One region of the Desulfosoma sp. genome, then DNA from elsewhere that is predicted to be linked to it. Evidence: riboswitches for the same ligand, from Rfam matches in the RefSeq annotation. Region 1 holds a riboswitch; each other region holds the start of a gene.
The links. Region 1 has a riboswitch for cobalamin ahead of cobT (nicotinate-nucleotide--dimethylbenzimidazole phosphoribosyltransferase). Riboswitches for the same ligand answer to the same signal wherever they lie in the genome.
Positions count from the first base shown of each region.

Region 1 (6,120 bases):
CGAATGGCTCGGGAGAGAAAGGAAGTGAGTGGCCTTGAGGCTTCTCGGGCGCTCGTTGGACAGAGTCCGGCATGAGTGTGTCTGCGGAAGATAAAAAACAAAGGAGGATGTTTCCATGGCACAAATCGAGTACAAAGGGAAGGTGTTTAACCTCGATGAAGATGGATTCATCGACAGCTTTGACAACTGGTGCCCGGAATGGGTCGAGTATGTCAAGGAATCGGAAGGAATCCAGGAGCTGACCGAAGAACACTGGAAAGTCATCCATGTCCTCCAGGACTATTACCGTAAGCACGGCATTGCTCCCATGGTGCGGATTCTGACCAAGGTGACCGGCTACAAGCTGAAATACATCTATGAACTGTTTCCGAGCGGACCGGGCAAGGGCGCTTGTAAGATGGCTGGCCTGCCGAAACCGACGGGCTGCGTGTAAGTCGAGCTAAGAAGGATCCGAGGGGGCTGAATCCCCCTCGGAAACACCTCGACGCACGCCTTAAAACCCTTGGAAATTCCGGCGGGCTTATTTGGTCCCTGGGCATGAGAAAACAAGCACGAATGGTTGCGCCTGCTTCAAGGCGCACCTTTTTTCTTGACTTTGCCCTAGGCAGTCAGTAAAGGCCTTGGCGGCATGAGCCAAGCGAGATGGACGGGTCTTTGGCCTGTCGGTTACATTCCACAAGATCACATGAGGAGGATGACGAGCGATGTTTAAAGTGACTGTAGATAAGAGCAAATGCACTGGTGACGGCGAGTGCGTGGATGTGTGCCCCGTGGACGTCTACGAACTCGTGGATGGTAAGGCCGAGCCCGTCAATGAAGACGAATGCCTCGGCTGTGAAAGCTGCGTGGAAGTTTGCGAAAACGACGCCATTACGGTGGAAGAAGTCTAAGGCGCCGCTGATTTCTTCTCCAGATTGTGTCCGAGAACGGGTTCAAGGGGTTTTTCGGCTAAGGGTCAAAATCCTTTGCTGCCCGTACCCTTGAAGGGGGGGGCTGGACCTTCGGCATAAAGCGAGATCGGAGCAGCGAGGCGCGATGGCCGTTTCGGTGGCTTTATCCTTTCCTCCTAAAGCGTTCTGAAGCAGGCTCAAGTTCAAAGACCCGGGAGATGAAGCATCTCTCGGGTTTTTTTCTTTGGCTACGACCTGCGGCTGCCAGGGTAGATTCCGACAGAAAACCCTCCCCCCGTAAAGGGTCGGCGGAGAGGGTTAGGCGTCACATGTCGCCGGAAAGGCTTTCCTAGCTTTGCCCTTCCTTTTTGGGATGACACTGCACGCACGTGGTCGGAGCGGCGGTTTGAGGATTCTGAGCTTTCAGCTTCTTGTGGCACTCCTGGCAATTGGTGTGCATGGCCAGTTTCAAGTTCAGCTTTTGTTGTTCCGGAGGCAGCTTCTTTTCGCCTTCAATGGTCGGCTCGTTGTGGCACTCCTGGCACTTCTGTACAGGATCTCCCTGCTTCCACACGTTCTTGCCGCCCTCGTATTTGTGATGGCACTCGGTACACGCGATCTTATACTCTTCGGCGTGCTTCTTGTGCGTGAACTGCACATTGGCTTTGGTGTGGCTGGGCCACAGGGTTGAGTTCATGGTGATGACATCCGGGGCATCTGCCGCCACGGCAATGAGGGCTCCCACAAACAGAGCCGCTGCGATGCAAACCGACGGGACGAACCAATGCTTACCTCTCACCGTGTCACCTCCTTTCTGTTATGCAGGTTGAGATTGTGATTCCATTCACGGCAGCCGTTGTAGTGAGCTGGTCTTGAAAGTGTCAAGGCTTTTCGGGCGCGAAATCGTCCCTTGACAGACGATGAACGCCTTGGAGTATAAAGATCGAAAAGGTTGACAGGGCGGGAGCTCACACAAGGAGGCGCGTTATGCTGTTTATGGCCATCTTCAGCTACACTCCGGAAGATCGCGACCGCGTCATCGAGCGCACGGAACAGCTTCCCGAAGTGCCGGGAACGGCCCTGAAGGGGGAATGGTTCGATGTGACGGGGCATCGCGTGTTTCGGCTTTTCGAAGCCGAAGACGAAGCGCACCTGGCGGCTGCGGTCTTTCAGTGGACCGATTTGGGGGTTGCAGAGGTGGTGCCCGTGATGGAGACAAAAAAGGCACTGAAGCTCCTGCGCCGAACATCTAAGAAAGCTTGAGAGCGGGGCCGAACATGCGGCCCGAGGGTTCCGGCGCTCGCGTGGACGATATGCAGGCCCTTGTTCTTGAAGGGGCGGGTTTTTGGCCGTCCCCGATCGCGCAGACCTGCAGGGGCTGATCCCACTATGGGGATTGGGGATCGAAGCGCGGGCATGGAAAAGGACACCCTGCGGCGCTTGCGCCATTTGGCGGAGCGCTGGGAAGCGGTCCTTCTTCTGGGACAATGGAACCCGCAGGAAGGCCAAGAAAAGCCATTCGTGGTCATGCTCTGAGAGTTTGTGCCTGCGGGCAACGTGCGGGAGGGGCGCCATGGGCGAAAGAGGACAGGGCCGTGCGGGATCGTTGCGGAATAAAGCCTGAGCTTTTTTAGACAGGCAGGCATAGCGGCTAGGGGAGGCTGCTGGAGCCGCGCATGTTGCGTCATGGCATCGGACGGATGGGGGTCCGCCTGAACAAATGAAGTTGATGCAGGTAGGAAAAACCTGCTTGAAAAATGGTGCGTGGGCGAGACTTGACCTGAAGAAGCAAGAAAGGAGCGACAGCAACCGTCGTTTACGAAGCTATCATTGGGTGCGGTCCGGGGTGGTGCCCTGAAGAGCATGCGGGGAGAATAGGGAAGGCGGTGCAAAGCCGCTACGCTGGGCCGGCGCTGTAAGCGGGGATGCCTTCGGAGCAGAGCCACTGTTTCCGCGTGGGAAATGGGAAGGCCCGAAGAGGCAAGGGATCCGCGAGTCAGAAGACCTGCCACCCGGACGTTGAGCGGACCGAAAGTTGACCCGTGCCTAGGGTGAGCCTTCGAGGTCGTGGGACCACGAAGGCTTTTTTGTTGGGAAAGCATTAAACCACGAGAGGAGCGTCATGTTCATGGAGAAAGAGCTTCAAAGCCTTCTTGAGAGCATTGAGCCGGTGGATTCCCATTGGGAAAAGCTTGCCTGGGAAAGACTTCGATCGCAAATCCGCCCGAGAGGCTCTTTGGGGCGGCTGGAAGAGATGGCCGCTCGACTGGGGGCCATTTGCAAGAGTTTAACGCCCAATGTGAGCCGAAAAATCATTTTCACCATGGCCGGAGATCACGGTGTGGCTGAAGAGGGTGTCAGCGCGTACCCGCAGGAAGTTACAGCTCAGATGGTTTGGAGTTTTCTCAATGGCTGGGCGTCGATCAATGTCCTGGCAGACCATGTGGGAGCTGAGGTGCGCGTGGTGGATTTCGGCGTGGCGGCCGATCTTCCGGAGGACTGGGCCGTCATTCGGCGAAAGATCGGCAAAGGGACCCGCAACATGACCCAAGGGGCGGCCATGGAGCGGCACGAGGCCGTCCGTGGCCTTGTAGAAGGGGCTCACCTTGTGATGGCTGCCGTTCAGGAGGAAGGCTTTCAACTTGTGGGGACAGGAGACATGGGCATCGCGAACACGACACCGTCCACGGCCATTGTGGCGGCCTTGAGCACCAAGCCAGTTAAGGACCTTACGGGCCGAGGGACCGGCATTGACGATGCCGCCTGGTGCCGCAAGGTGCGGGCCGTGGAAAAGGCTTTGGCCGTCAACCGCCCGAATCCCACAGATCCGGTGGATGTTCTGGCGAAAGTGGGTGGCTACGAAATCGCCGGGCTTGCCGGAGCGGTTCTTGGAGCCGCGGCCGTGCGTGTGCCCGTGGTCTGCGATGGCTTCATTGCTACGGCAGGAGCTTTGATTGCCTGCCAGCTGGCTCCTTTCGCCAAGGATTACCTTTTCGTCTCACACCGCAGTCAGGAAGTGGGCCACCAAGCCATGATCGAGCTTTTGGAACGCCCCCCCCTGTTGGACCTGTCCATGCGACTGGGAGAAGGCACGGGGGCGGCCTTGGCCATGAGCCTGGTGGAAGCTTCGGCACGCGTCCTTCGGGATATCAAGACCTTTGAAGAAGCCGGCGTCACGGACACCGGCCATTGAAGCGGCCACGGCGACATGGAGTGTGGTGTGGTCATGGCCTATTGGTCCACCCGCACCACCGCCCCGCCCTTGATTTGAAGAATGGGATACTGGCGTTCCATGTGGCCGTCCGGAGCGAACCGAACAGGGCCGAGAGGTCCCGTGGGCAGTTCCACTCGAAGGAGCCATTGTCGAAAGCGCAGGCGATCGACCTGGCCCTCTTTGAGCGTTTGTTCTCGAGCCTGGAGTGCCAGCAAGGTTGCCGTGTAGCCTTGAGCGGCCAAAAAGTCGGGTTCTTCTCCGTATGTTTCCCGATAGTCTCGTGTAAAGGCGTCCTGAAAGGAATCCCCCATGCGGGAAGTCTCGTGCTGGAAGGCTGATGGAAACAGAGCGCCTTCCAGATAAACGCCGCCGGCGGACAGCAGGGACTTTTCTTCCCAAAGATTTGTGCCCAGAAGCGTCACGCCTACCACGTTGTAATAAGGCAGCTGCGGAGCGATCAGGGCAATGGTTTCGGCGGCGTCGGGAATGAAGAGAGCATCCAAGGGTGTGTCGGAAACCTCGGCTCCGGATCCCTTTGGCACGTGGTGCGCGAGAGTGTGAATGGGACCTTTGAAATCGGTCATGCCCGGAGTGTAGGGCGTATCCACCACGACTTTTCCGTCAAGCTCTTGAACCGTGCGGAGAAAGATCTCTCTCAGAGCGCGGCCGTAGGGTTCCTCCGGGTAAAGCACGCCGAAGTTTTGAAACCCTAGAGCGTTTCGACAATAGGTGAGCAGCGCCGCGATCATGTCCTGGTGATCCAAGAAGGCGTGCAAAAGAAAAGGGGTTTGGGAGGTGACGCGGCGTTTTTCCGTGAAGCTGATCACAGGAATTCCTCTTTCATTGACCGCGGCAAGAATCGCTTCGACACTCTTCGGACTCAACGGCCCCAACACGGCCAGAACACGCTCCTCCTGCACCAGGTGGCTTAGGGCGCTCACCGCGACGTTCGGGTTGGCTTGAGTGTCCGCCAGAACCAATCGAGCCGGAGTTCCTCGAAAGAGCTTTTCCCAGTGCCGCAGAGCCAGGGCCACACCTTTGACCAACCGCCGGCCGTGGGCGCTGTGCGGCCCGCTCAAAGGAACCATACACCCCAATTTGTCAGGATCCGCCTGAGGTAAAGGTCCCATGACTCCTCGCAGTTCTTCTTCAATGCTGCGGGCTATGGGATGTTGTGGATACTGGGCCATCAGCTTGAGCAACGCGTCGCGACGCCCTTCCGGAGGCGCCAGCTGCATGCGACGGTAGAGCAAAAAGGGCACCAAGCGTTCCGCTCCATAGGTGTGCAGAGCCCGTTCCACGGTGGGGCCGTCCAAGGTCAAGATCAGGGAAGAGGCTTCCTGGTCGAGCAGTCTCTGATCTTCAATGGCAGGTTGTGCGGCGTAGCCTTTGTCGAGCCAGAAAACGGCGGCGTCCACATGGCCGGCGTCTCGATTCAGGCCCACCAAGAGGCGAATCAGTCTCTGTCTCCATGCGGGTTGTGGCGCCGTGGCCTCCCACAAGGCCTGGGCTTCTTCAATGAGTCTCTTGCGGTTTTCGCCCTCAGACCACCGGGCTTCAAGAAGCCCGATGCGGGCCGTGACGGCCTCCCGCCATTGGGGAAATTCCTTAAGGGCGGCTTCGTAAGTCTGGCGCGCCGCCTTGGGATTCTGGGCTTGAAGCCAGATGTCGCCTTGAGCCGTAAGGGCTGCGGGGGCAATGGCATTGGAAGGGAAAAAGGTTGCGATGCGTTGGAAAGCGGCCAGGGCCGCATCCAAGCGCCCGGCATTTCGTAGGGCCACGGCTTCTTTCCACAGGGCCTGGGCTTCCGCCGGGGGCGGTTGATGAAAGACGGCTTCGGGAATTTGGACGCGCACCTGTTGTCGAGGGGCGCAGCTCAGCACAAAAGTGGAAAGCACAAACATGCAGGCGAGGAAGCGTGACGCGTGTGTGGCGGTCATGGTCCACCTTCATGTGAAGAGATGGTGCAAGGGGAAATGGCGAAAAATCCCTGCGACGCTCTGAACTCTGAATAAC
Region 1 is NZ_JBRAHS010000001.1:129,265-135,384, reverse strand. It holds gene ACUVSA_RS00635 (cobyrinate a,c-diamide synthase) at 1-75, shown strand, start outside; gene ACUVSA_RS00630 (TusE/DsrC/DsvC family sulfur relay protein) at 116-433, shown strand; gene ACUVSA_RS00625 (ferredoxin) at 705-890, shown strand; gene ACUVSA_RS00620 (cytochrome c3 family protein) at 1,240-1,689, opposite strand; gene ACUVSA_RS00615 (DUF3303 domain-containing protein) at 1,878-2,153, shown strand; gene ACUVSA_RS00610 (hypothetical protein) at 2,280-2,426, shown strand; cobalamin riboswitch at 2,721-2,916, shown strand; gene cobT (nicotinate-nucleotide--dimethylbenzimidazole phosphoribosyltransferase) at 3,019-4,083, shown strand; gene ACUVSA_RS00600 (penicillin-binding protein activator) at 4,122-6,044, opposite strand.

Region 2 (6,120 bases), on a different contig from region 1:
GCCGGTTTGGCTTTGTTCTGGGTCACCTCAGAATCCGTATAGGTCACGTTGCCAAAGAACGTGAGCCATTCAAAAAGACGCTGTTCAAGCCCCGCTTCGACTCCACGAGATTCGGCTTTACCGACATTGGCAAGTTCTTGGTAGGTCGAGCTCACCGTCTGTCGGTAGATGAAATCTTTCATGTAGTTCTCAAAATAGGTGACAGAGCCTTTGGCGTTTTTCCAGAGTCTCTGTTCAATGGACAAATCCCAGGAAACCGTTGTTTCCGGCTTTAATGAGGGGTTTCCCGCGTAGGTGACACCCGATGAGGAGGTCCATGTGCGGTAAAGCTCGTAGGGTGTGGGCGGTCGAAAGGCTTTGCCCACGGAAGTGCGAAGGGTCGTGCCGTCTGTCGGTTTATAGACGAGGGCGGCTTTTGGACTTAGGGACGAATGGGAGCGTTCACGATAGGCTTTGGGGTAACCCGGCTTTGGAGTCCATTTATTGGTGTCGTAGTCGACCACGAAACCGTCAAAGGTTTTCCACCAATCCTGGCGGAGGCCCAGATAGGCGGTCACGTTCTCGAGAATGGATATCTCATCTTGAACATACAAACCCCAGAAACGATCTTTTCCTTCGGATTGGTAGCGAAGATTTGTGGTGGAATCTTCGTCACGCCAATCCGTCAGGTTTTTTTCTTTGGTGTTGGACTTTCCGGTCTTGAAGGTCTCGCCCAAGGTTACAGTATGACGACCCCAAAAGGAGCCGCCCGCGATGGAATTAAGGGGAACGGTGAGCTGAAGTTCTTGGGTGAGTGATTCCTGAGGCGTATTGCTGACGTATCCAGGACCGCCAAAGCGTGTGGCTCCTGAAATGGTCGTCACGTACCAGTCTTCATACACCTTCAAGTACGCTACTTTACCCGTGATCTTCAGATCCATGAAGTCTTGGGTCTCAAAGTCGACGCTATAGAGTCCTTGAGCACGCCCCCCGCCTCCAGGAAGAAACCCGGATTCAGATAAACCCTTATAGGACCAGACAGGATTTCCTGACTCATCGCGAAGGAAGGTATGAGGATCATCGTAGTCGTATTCATACCGGTTGTACATGAATGTCATGCCCAATTGTGTTTTCGGTGTCAAAAAGTAAGCCGCTTTGGCCGTAAAACCGTCATCCCACCATGTATTGTCTCCTTTATCGCCCACCAGGTAGGCTTTCTTGTCGTACCTGTCTGTGGTTTCCTTCCAACCGGACACCGACGCAGGCGGGGCTTTGGACGTGAGATTAAGATCCGTCGGATAGCCGTTGGTGTCCTGCCTACCGTAACTGAGGATGAAGCTGAATTTGTCCCACAGCTTATCGCCGTATGATAGGTACAGCCTGGAAAGGTCTTCCATGGCCTCTCCCCCTTGAAAACCGTTTCCATAGCCTGCTTTCACCCATATTTCCCGCTTCTCGGGCATCCTAGTTATGAAATTGACCACGCCGCCCATGGCATACCCGCCATACAAACTGGAAAAAGGACCTCGAACCACTTCGACGCGTTCCAATTCTTCCGGGTAAAATCCGCCGAATTTCACGTTGCCGGTGTACGGATTGTTGAGGGCAATACCGTCCACAAGCACCAGAGTTCGCTTTGGGTCAGGAATGCCGCGCAGACTGATGGAAGAAAGGGTATCCATCAAACCCTTGCCCCGTCGCACATAAACTCCAGGTAAATGACTCAGGGTTTGGTCGAAGGTTTTGGATCCCTTTGCTTCGATCTCCTGAGCCGTGACGACCGAAGCCGACGCTGGAACCTCAGCGGTCGCTTTTTCTGTCCGCGTTGCCGTGACAACGACCTCCTCAAGTACGTTCCAACTAGGTTCTTCAAGAGCCCAGAGGCGTGAGGCACCTAAGCCCAGAAAACCGCCAGCCAGGATCATGACCGCCAAAACAAAACCTTTTGTCAGCCCCATCATGAGACGCCTCCCTCTCGTACCCTTCGAAAAAAAAATGAAAAAGGCCACTGCACGAAGATGCCCTTCGCGCTGTGGCCTTCGCGACCACAATGAGCGTCCACGAGGTGGTTTTGAAATGCCTTTAATGTTAATGTACACAATCCGGTCGCAGGTTGTCAACCCAGTCGGACCACCTAAGTCACCCTGTTCCATCGCAGGCATTTTTGCCCAGCGCATAGGATTGCAAACACTGAGAGGCTTTTGTGGGAGAGTCATTTCGGCTTGACTCCGTTGAGGCCAATGGGCATAAAGAGGCTACCACAGGTGCCTTGAAGGGCCCAAAAGGGAAGCCGGTGCAAATCCGGCGCGGTCCCGCCGCTGTAACCGGGGACGAAACCTGATCAAACAGCCACTGGTGTTTCACGAAACGCCGGGAAGGTGCAGGGAGTAGAAGGATCCGGAAGTCAGAAGACCTGCCTGTGGTCGAAAGCTGTCGCCTCGGCGGCGACTGGGTGATGGCTGTCATGGGGAAACGCACCTCTTTTTCCCGTATGCCAATGGATGAAGAAAAATGGGTGCAATCCTTGGGTCCTTTTCAAGGTCCAAGGATTTTTTTTTGTCCATGGAGCTGCGTGAGGAGATGGTGGCTGCACACTTGCCTAAAGGCGCTTGATGTTTCCTACGGTTCGATACCTCATCCTTTGGCTGACCGAGGGCTGCAACCTTCGGTGCGCCTACTGTTACCGCCCTAACCAAGGGGCGCCCAAGGCCATGAGCCGCGAGGTGGTGGATCAGGCTCTGACATTGGCCGCACGCTCCGGTCGTTTTTTTCATGTTCAGATCAGCGGCGGCGAGCCCACGCTGGAGCCGGATTTGATTGCGTATACCGCTGAAGCGCTGCAGCGGAGAAGGCTTCCGGCCACATTGGCCGTTCAAACCAACGGGACTCGACTTACTTCGGAGTTAATCCATCTTTTTCGACGCTATGCGATTCAAGTGGGCATTAGTTTGGACGGCCCACCGCCGATACAAGAAAATCTTCGGGGCGGTGCGGCGAAGACGGTCGCTGGAATCCGACGTTTAGAAGCGGCGGGAGTTCCTTTTCGCATCACGGCTGTGGTCAGTGAAGCCTCTATAGGCACCCTGGATTTGTTGCCCCTTTTTGTGGGGACGTTTCGGTGGTGCCAGGGAATCGCCCTGGATCTGCTCACCGTCAAAGGGCATGCCCTTCAAGGCCATGTGGCGCCGCCTAAGCACCACAGCCTGCGTGTCGGTCTGCAAAGGTTTTATCGAAGCGTCCTCTTTGTAAACCAGCATCGCCATCAACCCTTGCGACTTCGAGAACTGGACAGACTCCGACGGGCAAAGGCATCGTCCAGCACATCCGTGTTTTGCCCAGCAGCCAAAGGAGAAAGTCTTGCCGTGCGACCAGACGGATCCGTCTTTCCCTGCGGCCAAACATGCGGCGAAAAGGATTGGGCTTGCGGCACCGTGTGGCACCCCGACACCACGCGTTTGCGGCGCCTCTGCGGCCTTGCTCAGCCCCGGGGGGCCGATTGTGCCACGTGTCACATTCGGCGGTTTTGCCCCGGGGAATGTCCCAGTCGATTGATCTATAACACAGCCCACCATGCGTCGCTGGTGTGCACCATGTATCAAACGCTTTGGGAACTATGGGAGAAGCCAAACGGCATTCCGGATGGCTCTAAGGCGCAAAGGGGGAAAGGAGGAGAGAAATGAGTGCCTTGAAAATAGTGTATTTTAGCGCCACCGCCGGGGAAATTCCCAGTTTGAGCCGTGCCGTGACGCGCTATCTAGCTCAAGGCGGCTTGGTGTCCGTGACAGCCCGCACGCGAAGCCAACTTTTTGACAACGCTCGCATTGAAGCCTTCGTGCAAGAGGCTTTAAAAGCCCACATGGTTCTCATCACCCTGCATGGAGGAAAAAACTCGTGCCCGGCGTTGGCGTCTCTTCTCGAGGCCATGCAAGAGCGCCGAGCTCAGGGCTTGACTAGGCCTTATTTACACATTCAGCCTATGGGCGGGGATGAAGAAGCGGTCCTCCTTGCGCACGAACATGCCGATGGGCTTGAAAACGGCGTCTGGAACACCATCAATAATTATATTCTTTTTGGAGGAGTGGAAAACTTTTTACACTTGCTTCATTTCATTCACGACGTCATTAATGGAACCGAATCGTCGGTCCTCCCTCCACGGAAAATCCCATCAGAAGGCATTTATCATCCCGACTTTCCCTACATCCCTTCTTTGGAAGAATATGTGTCCAGGAAAATTGATCCTCGAAAGCCTACTTTAGGTATCTGGTTTTACCAGACCTATTGGGTGAATGGCGACCTGACTTACATCGACGCGCTCATTAGAGAAGCGGAACACCAAGGCGCCAATGTTCTGGCCCTCTTTCACGTTCGCTATCCCAATAAAACCCTGAAAAATATGAGCGTGCATGACCTTGTGGCCCGCTACTTCATGGATGGCCGCCGTTCTCGCATCGATGTGCTGCTGAACCCAATGATGTTTTCCCTGGTCATGGCTCAAAAGGATTATCGCGATATTCTGCCTCGATTGAATGTGCCTTTTCTTCAGGCCATCACCATGTACACCCCCTATGCTCGGTGGCACGAGAGCCCACAGGGTCTTTCCACGATGGAGGTTTCTTATTCCGCCGCCCAGCCGGAATTTGACGGCGCTCTGATCAATGTGCCCATCGCCAGCCGTGAAGAAAACGAACACGATCCCGTCACAGGAGCTTTATTGGCCAAGCTCGTTCCTATTCCAGATCGAGTGAAGAGGTTGATTTCCTTGGCTTTGAACTGGGCGCGATTGCGGCGCACACCCAATAGAGAAAAGAAAGTGGCCATCATCTTTCATCAATACCCGCCACGCAACGATCGCATTGGTGTCGCCGCCGGGTTGGACAGTTTCGCCAGTGTCAAACACCTATTGGACCGATTGGTCGAACGCGGTTATCAGGTGGAAAAAACCTATGAGAGCGGCCAAGCCATGGCGGAAGAGCTTTTGGCCCGAATGACCTACGATCGGCGTTGGCAAGGACCGGATCAACTGGCAGAGCGTGCGCAAATCCATGCCGATCCTGAACATTACCAGGCCTGGCATGCGGCACTGCCGAAAAAGGTTTCCCAAAAAATGACCGCCGATTGGGGACCCGTGCCTGGAGATCTCTTCGTGCACAATGGGCGGCTGCATTTTGCCGGCACCATCAACGGCAATTTTTTCATCACCATGCAACCGCCTCGGGGTTTTTACGAAAATACCTCCGCCATCATTCACGACCCACACCTGTCGCCGCCGCACCTGTACTTAATGAAATACCGCTGGATAAAGGAAGTTTTTAAAGCGCACGCGGTCATTCACGTGGGCAAACACGGCTCTTTGGAATGGCTGCCTGGAAAAGCCCTCGGTTTGTCCCAAGAATGTTACCCAGATTTGGCTATTATGGATCTGCCCAACATTTACCCCTATATCATCAATGATCCCAGTGAGGGAACTCAGGCCAAAAGGCGCAGCTATTGCGGCATCGTCGACCATTTGCCTCCGGCTTTCACCAATGCCGACTTGTATGAAGATTTGGCCAAGCTGGACAATTTACTCAGGGACTACGCCGAGGCCGAGCGTGAAGATCCGAGTAAACTGGAGATTCTACGCAGCCAGATTTTGGAGGCTGTCAAGGAAGCGGATTTAGACAAGGATCTGAATATCGAGCTTGCCAAAGCTCAGGCCGATTTCCCCGCGTTTCTTCAACATCTTCACGCTTACTTGGCCGAAGTCGCAGACACTATGATCACCGACGGCCTTCATACGCTAGGATTAGCTCCGCAAGGGGAACAGTTGGTGGAGTTCTTGGTGCAGCTCACCCGGCTGCCCAACGGTCACGTGCCGTCCCTTAGGGAGGCTGTCGCTGCTGTTTTGGGTTTTCACTACGACGAGCTGGCCACGCACAAAGGACAATGTCTTTCTCATTTTGGAGGGCGAACCGGTGGGCAGATCATTCGGCAGATTCATGAGCTGTGTGTGGAGTTGGTGCGCCGCATGGCCGCAGCCGATTTTCATGCCGATCCCAGGGACGTGGCCATGGCTGTCCTTGGACGTTCCCATAACCAGTTGGAAGCCGTTCTGGAATACATCGCCAAAGACCTGGTGCCTCGAATTCGCGAAACGACAGC
Region 2 is NZ_JBRAHS010000014.1:22,733-28,852, reverse strand. It holds gene ACUVSA_RS10315 (TonB-dependent receptor) at 1-1,940, opposite strand, end outside; cobalamin riboswitch at 2,225-2,414, shown strand; gene ACUVSA_RS10310 (radical SAM protein) at 2,592-3,659, shown strand; gene cobN (cobaltochelatase subunit CobN) at 3,656-6,120, shown strand, end outside.
Region 2: another riboswitch for cobalamin. It lies ahead of ACUVSA_RS10310 (radical SAM protein); the one in region 1 lies ahead of cobT (nicotinate-nucleotide--dimethylbenzimidazole phosphoribosyltransferase).

Region 3 (6,120 bases), 150 kb from region 1:
CCCCGACGTAACCTCCCACATAAGGGCCGCGTGACGCCGGGTAGTATCCGCACACAGGATAGCACGGTTGGTAATAATGGTACACATCTACACGCCGTGGCGGCGGCGGCGCGTACCGATAGAGCTTGTACGGGTAGTAGTGGTGAACCACGGTCTTTTGAGGCGGGCATGGGGCCGGAACATAGATGTAGCTTTTGGCGTATTTCGGCTTGTGCGCTTCAGCTTTGGGCACAACACCCACCGCCACGAACACCCCAACCAGTAAGACCATCATCCAAACTTTGCTTTTCTTCGTCATGGTCGCTCTCCCTCAAGAAGAATCTTTTGCCCCTGCGATGACACCCTTTCTGATGACGCTTCCTTTCAAAGGGTTTACGTTAAACGCGGGACCTCTCCACAACACGCCCACAGACTTGCCCTGAGGCGAAAACTGTGCCAAGGTAGCACGGAAGTCCCTGAAAAGAAGACCTGAAACATGCTCTTGTCCAGAACTTTAGGCCGAAGCAAAAGGACACGTCGATGATGCACGTGCTGGTGGTCGGTGCCGGAGCCATGGGTTGTCTTTTGGGAGCGCGCTTCGCCATGGCAGGAGCGCGCGTTCTCTTGCTGGACGTCGATGTGGAGCACGTGGAGGCTATACGACGCCGTGGGTTGCATCTTTACGAGCTCAATGGAGAAGAAAAACGCGTGTGCATGGACGCTTCCTTTACGCCTGTCCCGTTCAAAGGCGGTGCGGATCTGGTTCTAATCATGGTCAAAAGCTATGCTACAGGGCAGGCGCTGCAGTTGGTGCACCCCGACTCCATCACGACGCATACCCTTGTCCTCACGCTGCAAAACGGCTTGGGAAATGCTGAGACACTGGCTGGGCTTGTGGGGCCGGAAAGGGTCCTTGTGGGGGTCACAGCGCAAGGAGCCACCAAGGAGGGGCCAGGGGTGGTGCGCCACGGCGGGATCGGTCCCACCTCTTTCGGCAGCTTCATTGGAACTCAACCGCCTGGAACTCAAATACTTTTGGACCTCTTTGCCGCATCCGGTCTGGAAGCCACCTATCGGGAAGATATTTACCAGCTCTTGTGGCAGAAACTGTGTGTCAATGTGGGTATCAATGCCATCACGGCTTTATGCCGGCTGGCCAACGGGGAGATTCCCCGCATGCCGCCGGCACGTCGCTTGTGCGAGGCCGCGGTACTCGAAGCGCTCATGGTGGCGCGAGCGGAAGGAGTGAGCCTTTCTGATGACGTTCTGGACCACGTGTTGGCCGTGGCGCAGGCTACGGCCGATAATCGTTCGTCTATGCGCCAAGACGTGGAAGCGCACAGACCTACGGAAATCGACGCCATCAACGGAGCCGTCGTGCGCTGTGCGCAGAAACACGGCTTGACCGCTCCTGTCAACTGGACCCTCACCCAACTGGTCAAAATCAAGGAGTCCACCTATGGCCACAGAACAGAAGCGTGATGAGCAATCTATGAAACCTGCACCCCGAGTCACTGTTCCAGCGGTCATGGGGGCCAAAGGCCGGCGCAAGCTGACCATGCTCACCGCCTATGACTACTGCACGGCTCGGTGGGTGGATCGCGCGGGGGTGGACATGATCCTTGTGGGTGATTCTTTGGCCATGGTCATGCTGGGCCATGAGGACACGCTTTCGGTGACCATGGAGGAGATGCTGCACCATACGCGCGCGGTGGCTCGTGGTACGCAGCGAGCCTTGGTCATCGGAGACATGCCTTTCCTGTCATACCAGGTCAGTGTTGCCCAGGCTGTGGAAAACGCCGGGCGTTTTCTCAAAGAAGGGCGGGCTCAGGCTGTCAAGCTGGAAGGCGGGGCCTCGGTGTTGCAGCAGGTGCGCGCCATTGTGGAAGCAGGTATTCCGGTTCAGGGACATCTGGGCTTGACCCCACAGAGCATCGCGAAACTGGGCGGTTTCAAGGTGCAAGGAAAAGACCAGGAAGCGGTTAACAAACTTTTGGAGGACGCTCTGGCCCTCTCTGAAGCCGGCTGTTTCAGCCTGGTTCTGGAAGCCATTCCGGCATCCGTGGCCCAGCGCATCACGGAAGCAGTGCCCATTCCCACCATCGGGATCGGGGCCGGACGGGCCTGTGACGGCCAAGTTTTGGTGATTCACGATCTGGTGGGCCTTTTCGATCGGTTCGTTCCGCGTTTTGTGAAACAATACGACGCCCTGGGCCAGAGGATCATGGAGGCGGTCATCCGATACCGTGACGAGGTGGAAAAAGGGGTTTTTCCCGGCCCTGAGCACACTTTTGGTGCTATCCCGTCGTGATGGGTGTGACAGCAGAATTTCTTGCTGAATCCGCGGGCTTCTCGACAAAAAAACAAAGGCGGCCATGAGGCCGCCATCGCCCAGTGGAGAGAACGAGCTTCCAAGGCCTCGAAAACCCTTGTGCAGGGCATTATATTGCCTAAGCGGCACGAGGTGCCTATGGAATTGCGGCTGACTGCAGCATGCGCGCCCAATGACATGCCCTTCGGCATTCGGTGCGTCACCTTGAAGACCACCACAACCTGGTGACACCACAGCGCCTCCCTGATAAAGGGCTTTGAACGTGTAATGCTACGGTTTTGGCTGAGGGCTTTGGGGGGATGTCGTAGAATGCCTTGTCAGTTCTTGTCTCCGGATCGAGGTATTGCTTGTTCTTACTTTCAGTGGAGGGTCCCTTGGAAGGCTGTTCGAAAACACTTTCAGTGGGAGCGTTGTAAGCCGCGATGGCTGATCGCGCCTTGCAATGCTCCTACAACTTCAAGCCGAAAGGACGCGGCCAAGCCATTGTGAGACACGCTCCTGGGCGAGCGCGAACGTGCGGACCACCGGTTCCTTCAAATCCAATCGGATGAGCGAACCTCCGGCAATGAAAGGAAGGGCTCTTGGGTGTCCGGCAATGAGGAAACCTCGTTCGAATAGTCCGTTCGTTGAGCCACGCAGGGCGGCGCCAAGGCCACGAGAGAGACGTTGCTGGATATCCTCCTTCGAGCGCACCGTGGTTAAGGAGGTTCTGGTGGTTTTCCGCACTTGACACGCAGCGGGCTTCTTGATAACGAAACTCCGTCCAGGTGCTTTTCGGCTTAAAAGGGAATCCCGTGAAAATCGGGAGCGGGCCCGCCGCTGTGATCGGGAACGAAGGCTGCATTGAAGCCACTGCCTCGCGACTTAGGGTGGGAAGGCGCAGCTTGTAGGATGATCCGAGAGTCAGAAGACCTGCCTGGGCGACGCGCGCGTCCGTGCCCTCGGGCCAGCGGGGCATGACGGCCAAGAGTCCGCTCGGATGAAAAAGGGAGATCCCGGGTTTCTCAGAGACCCGGGTTTTTTTATGCCGCACCATGGGGTCGCGGGCCCCCTCATGGAAACCGACCAAAGCCTGGAAGGCTGTTCGAATCCGCCTCGAAGCGCCACGCGCACCGGCTGCGCTTTTGATCTGCTCTTTTCGGGGTGTTGGACGCCTTCCCAAACCGCGGAGGGGTGAATTCATGACTCCAAGACGTATGCACCACTTGGCAGGATCCCATTGGAGGATGTTCTGCATTCAAGCGGCAAATTTGTCCGGCCCGTTATCTGTGCAGACTAAAGAGCCCGTTTGGGGAGGAAGAAAGCCATCGTGGAGCGAGGTGTTTGGGGCGGTCGCCTTATTCGTGTGCTGGGTTCTAGCCATTCCCGGGCTGGCGGCGGAACAGCCCCTGTGGAGGGCGCACGATGTGGTGGTGACGGCGACTCGAACGGCCGTGCCGCAACAAAGTCTAGGGATTTCTTCCGTCGTCCTCACGGAAGAAGACATTCGCGCGCGCCGGGCTTCCGATGTAGCGGAGCTTCTACGCGATGTGGCCGGATTTCAGCCCGTTCGATATGGGTCTCGGGGATCGCAGACGGTGGTCTTTCCTCGAGGCGGTGAGCCCAACTATACCCTTGTGCTCATCGACGGAGTCAAGGTGAACCTGGGCGGCGGCGATTTTTATTGGGAAAACCTGACCACGGACAATATCGAGCGCATAGAAATCGTTCGTGGGCCGCAAAGCGCCCTTTATGGCTCCGATGCCATTGGCGGCGTCATTCAGATTTTCACCAAGTCAGGCTATGGCCCGGCCTCGGTGGAGCTTTCCACGGCCCATGGTCTTCGATCGGATCGCGGACGTTACATGGGGGAACATAGCGTGCGAGTCTCGGGCGGTACCGACCGTTTCGGGTATTCAGCCGCCTACGGCCGAATCGACGATGGTGGAATACTGCGCATCAATAACGATTATTGGAACAATACCGCCAGCACACGTTTGGACTTCTTTCCCAAGGACAATTGGGAGCTGTCCTTCACGGGCCGACTCACTGATGCCAGGTATGAATATCCTACAGAAAGTTCCGGCGACAGGTACAGTCCTTTGGATCCGGATCAAACCCAAAGGGAGCAGGACGCTGTCATAGGTGTTTCTGCCAAGGTGCAGAGCACGGCGTGGTGGGAAAATGTCGTGAGTGTGGGCTATCATAATAATCGGCGCCGCAATTTGGACCCCTACAACGAGGCGACCGATTATGCCGATTCTTTCGGACGGTATAATGAGGCACGTGCCACCTTGGACTATCACGCCAATCTGACCTGGCAGCCCGCAGCGCGTTTTACCTCGGTTTTGACTGTAGGATATGAACGGGATGAGGAAAGCTACAGGCAAGAGACCTTTTATTTCGATGCCACGAAACTGAGTGCGGATCGCTCCAATAATGCCGTCTATGTTCAGGATCAGGTGACGCTTTTTGAACGCCTGCACGTGGTGGGCGGCTTTCGTGTAGAAGACAACAGCGCCTACGGCACCGAGGTGACGCCTCGAGGAGCGGCAGCTTTGGAGATCAAGGAGACGGGGACGACGCTGCGGATGGCGGCGGCCAAAGGCATCAAGGAACCCACGTTTTATGAAAACTTCGCCAATGATTCCTGGACGTTGGGAAACCCTGACTTGGACCCCGAAAAGGCCACATCTTGGGAGGTGGGGGTTTCGCAGCGCCTGGGAGGGCGGCTGCAGGCCTTCGCCACCTATTTCGAAAATCATTACAAGGACCTCATTGCCTACGTGCCCACACCTTTTCCCGCACCCCCGGAAAGGACGCCGAACTTTTTCAACATTCAAGCGGCGAAAACCCGTGGTGTGGAATGGGGACTGGAAAGTCGCGCTTGGGATAACCTCATGGCCGGGGTCAGTATGACCTTTCTGGACACGGAAGTCACAGACGACGGAGGGATAGATTCCATTGCCTTTCAGGAAGGCAAAAAGCTTTTGCGACGTCCTCAAGTGGGCGCTTCCGGGTGGGTGGACTACCGCTGGAAAAACCTACGGTGCCGCTTCCTCGGCCATTACGTGGGAAGTCGGGATGATGCAGACTACAGGGATTGGATGGCACCCAGGCGGGTCACTTTGGACGACTATTTCATCCTGGATGCCATTCTTTCCTACGCAGTGACGGCGCACGCCCCCTTGAAAGACCTCGAGATTTTCCTCAAGGGAACAAATATTTTGGATACCGACTATGAGCAGGTTTTCGGATATTCCACGCCGGGTGCGGCGTTTATGCTGGGAGCGTCGATGAAATTTTAGAAGCCCCATGAGGCGGGGCTGTTACTGGAGCCTGTTCGCAACAACACCTTCAGTAGGAGCGCCGCAAGTTGCGGTTCCTTCTCGCGCCTTGCGGCGCTCCTCCAGCCTCACGCCGAAATGAAGTGGCCGAACCATGGTCGAACAGGCTCTTGGCAGGCAATTCATTTTCGGACGGGCATGAAGCACCGGAGGGCAAACGGTTACAAGAATCCTTGAGTCGTCGCCTTCGCAGAGACTGCATTTTATGGGTAATGGATGCATCAAGGGGATATTGAGGGGAATTCTTTGGGCCGTGGTTGTAGCGGCTTCTTCAGCACAGGCTCGCGAGGTGGTGGATCTTGTGGGCCGAAGGCTCCGTGTTCCCGATGTTCCCCAAAGGGTGGTGACTTTGGCGCCGAGTCTGACGGAGATGGTTTTTGCCTTAGGATCCGGCCATCGAGTGGTCGGAGTGAGTCAGTACAGCAATTATCCTGCCGAGGTGCAGGCTCTCACGAAAGTCGGGTCTTACGTGCACCCGGATGT
Region 3 is NZ_JBRAHS010000001.1:275,191-281,310, reverse strand. It holds gene ACUVSA_RS01305 (hypothetical protein) at 1-298, opposite strand, end outside; gene ACUVSA_RS01300 (ketopantoate reductase family protein) at 520-1,461, shown strand; gene panB (3-methyl-2-oxobutanoate hydroxymethyltransferase) at 1,439-2,290, shown strand; cobalamin riboswitch at 3,060-3,245, shown strand; gene ACUVSA_RS01290 (TonB-dependent receptor plug domain-containing protein) at 3,631-5,598, shown strand; gene ACUVSA_RS01285 (ABC transporter substrate-binding protein) at 5,891-6,120, shown strand, end outside.
Region 3: another riboswitch for cobalamin. It lies ahead of ACUVSA_RS01290 (TonB-dependent receptor plug domain-containing protein); the one in region 1 lies ahead of cobT (nicotinate-nucleotide--dimethylbenzimidazole phosphoribosyltransferase).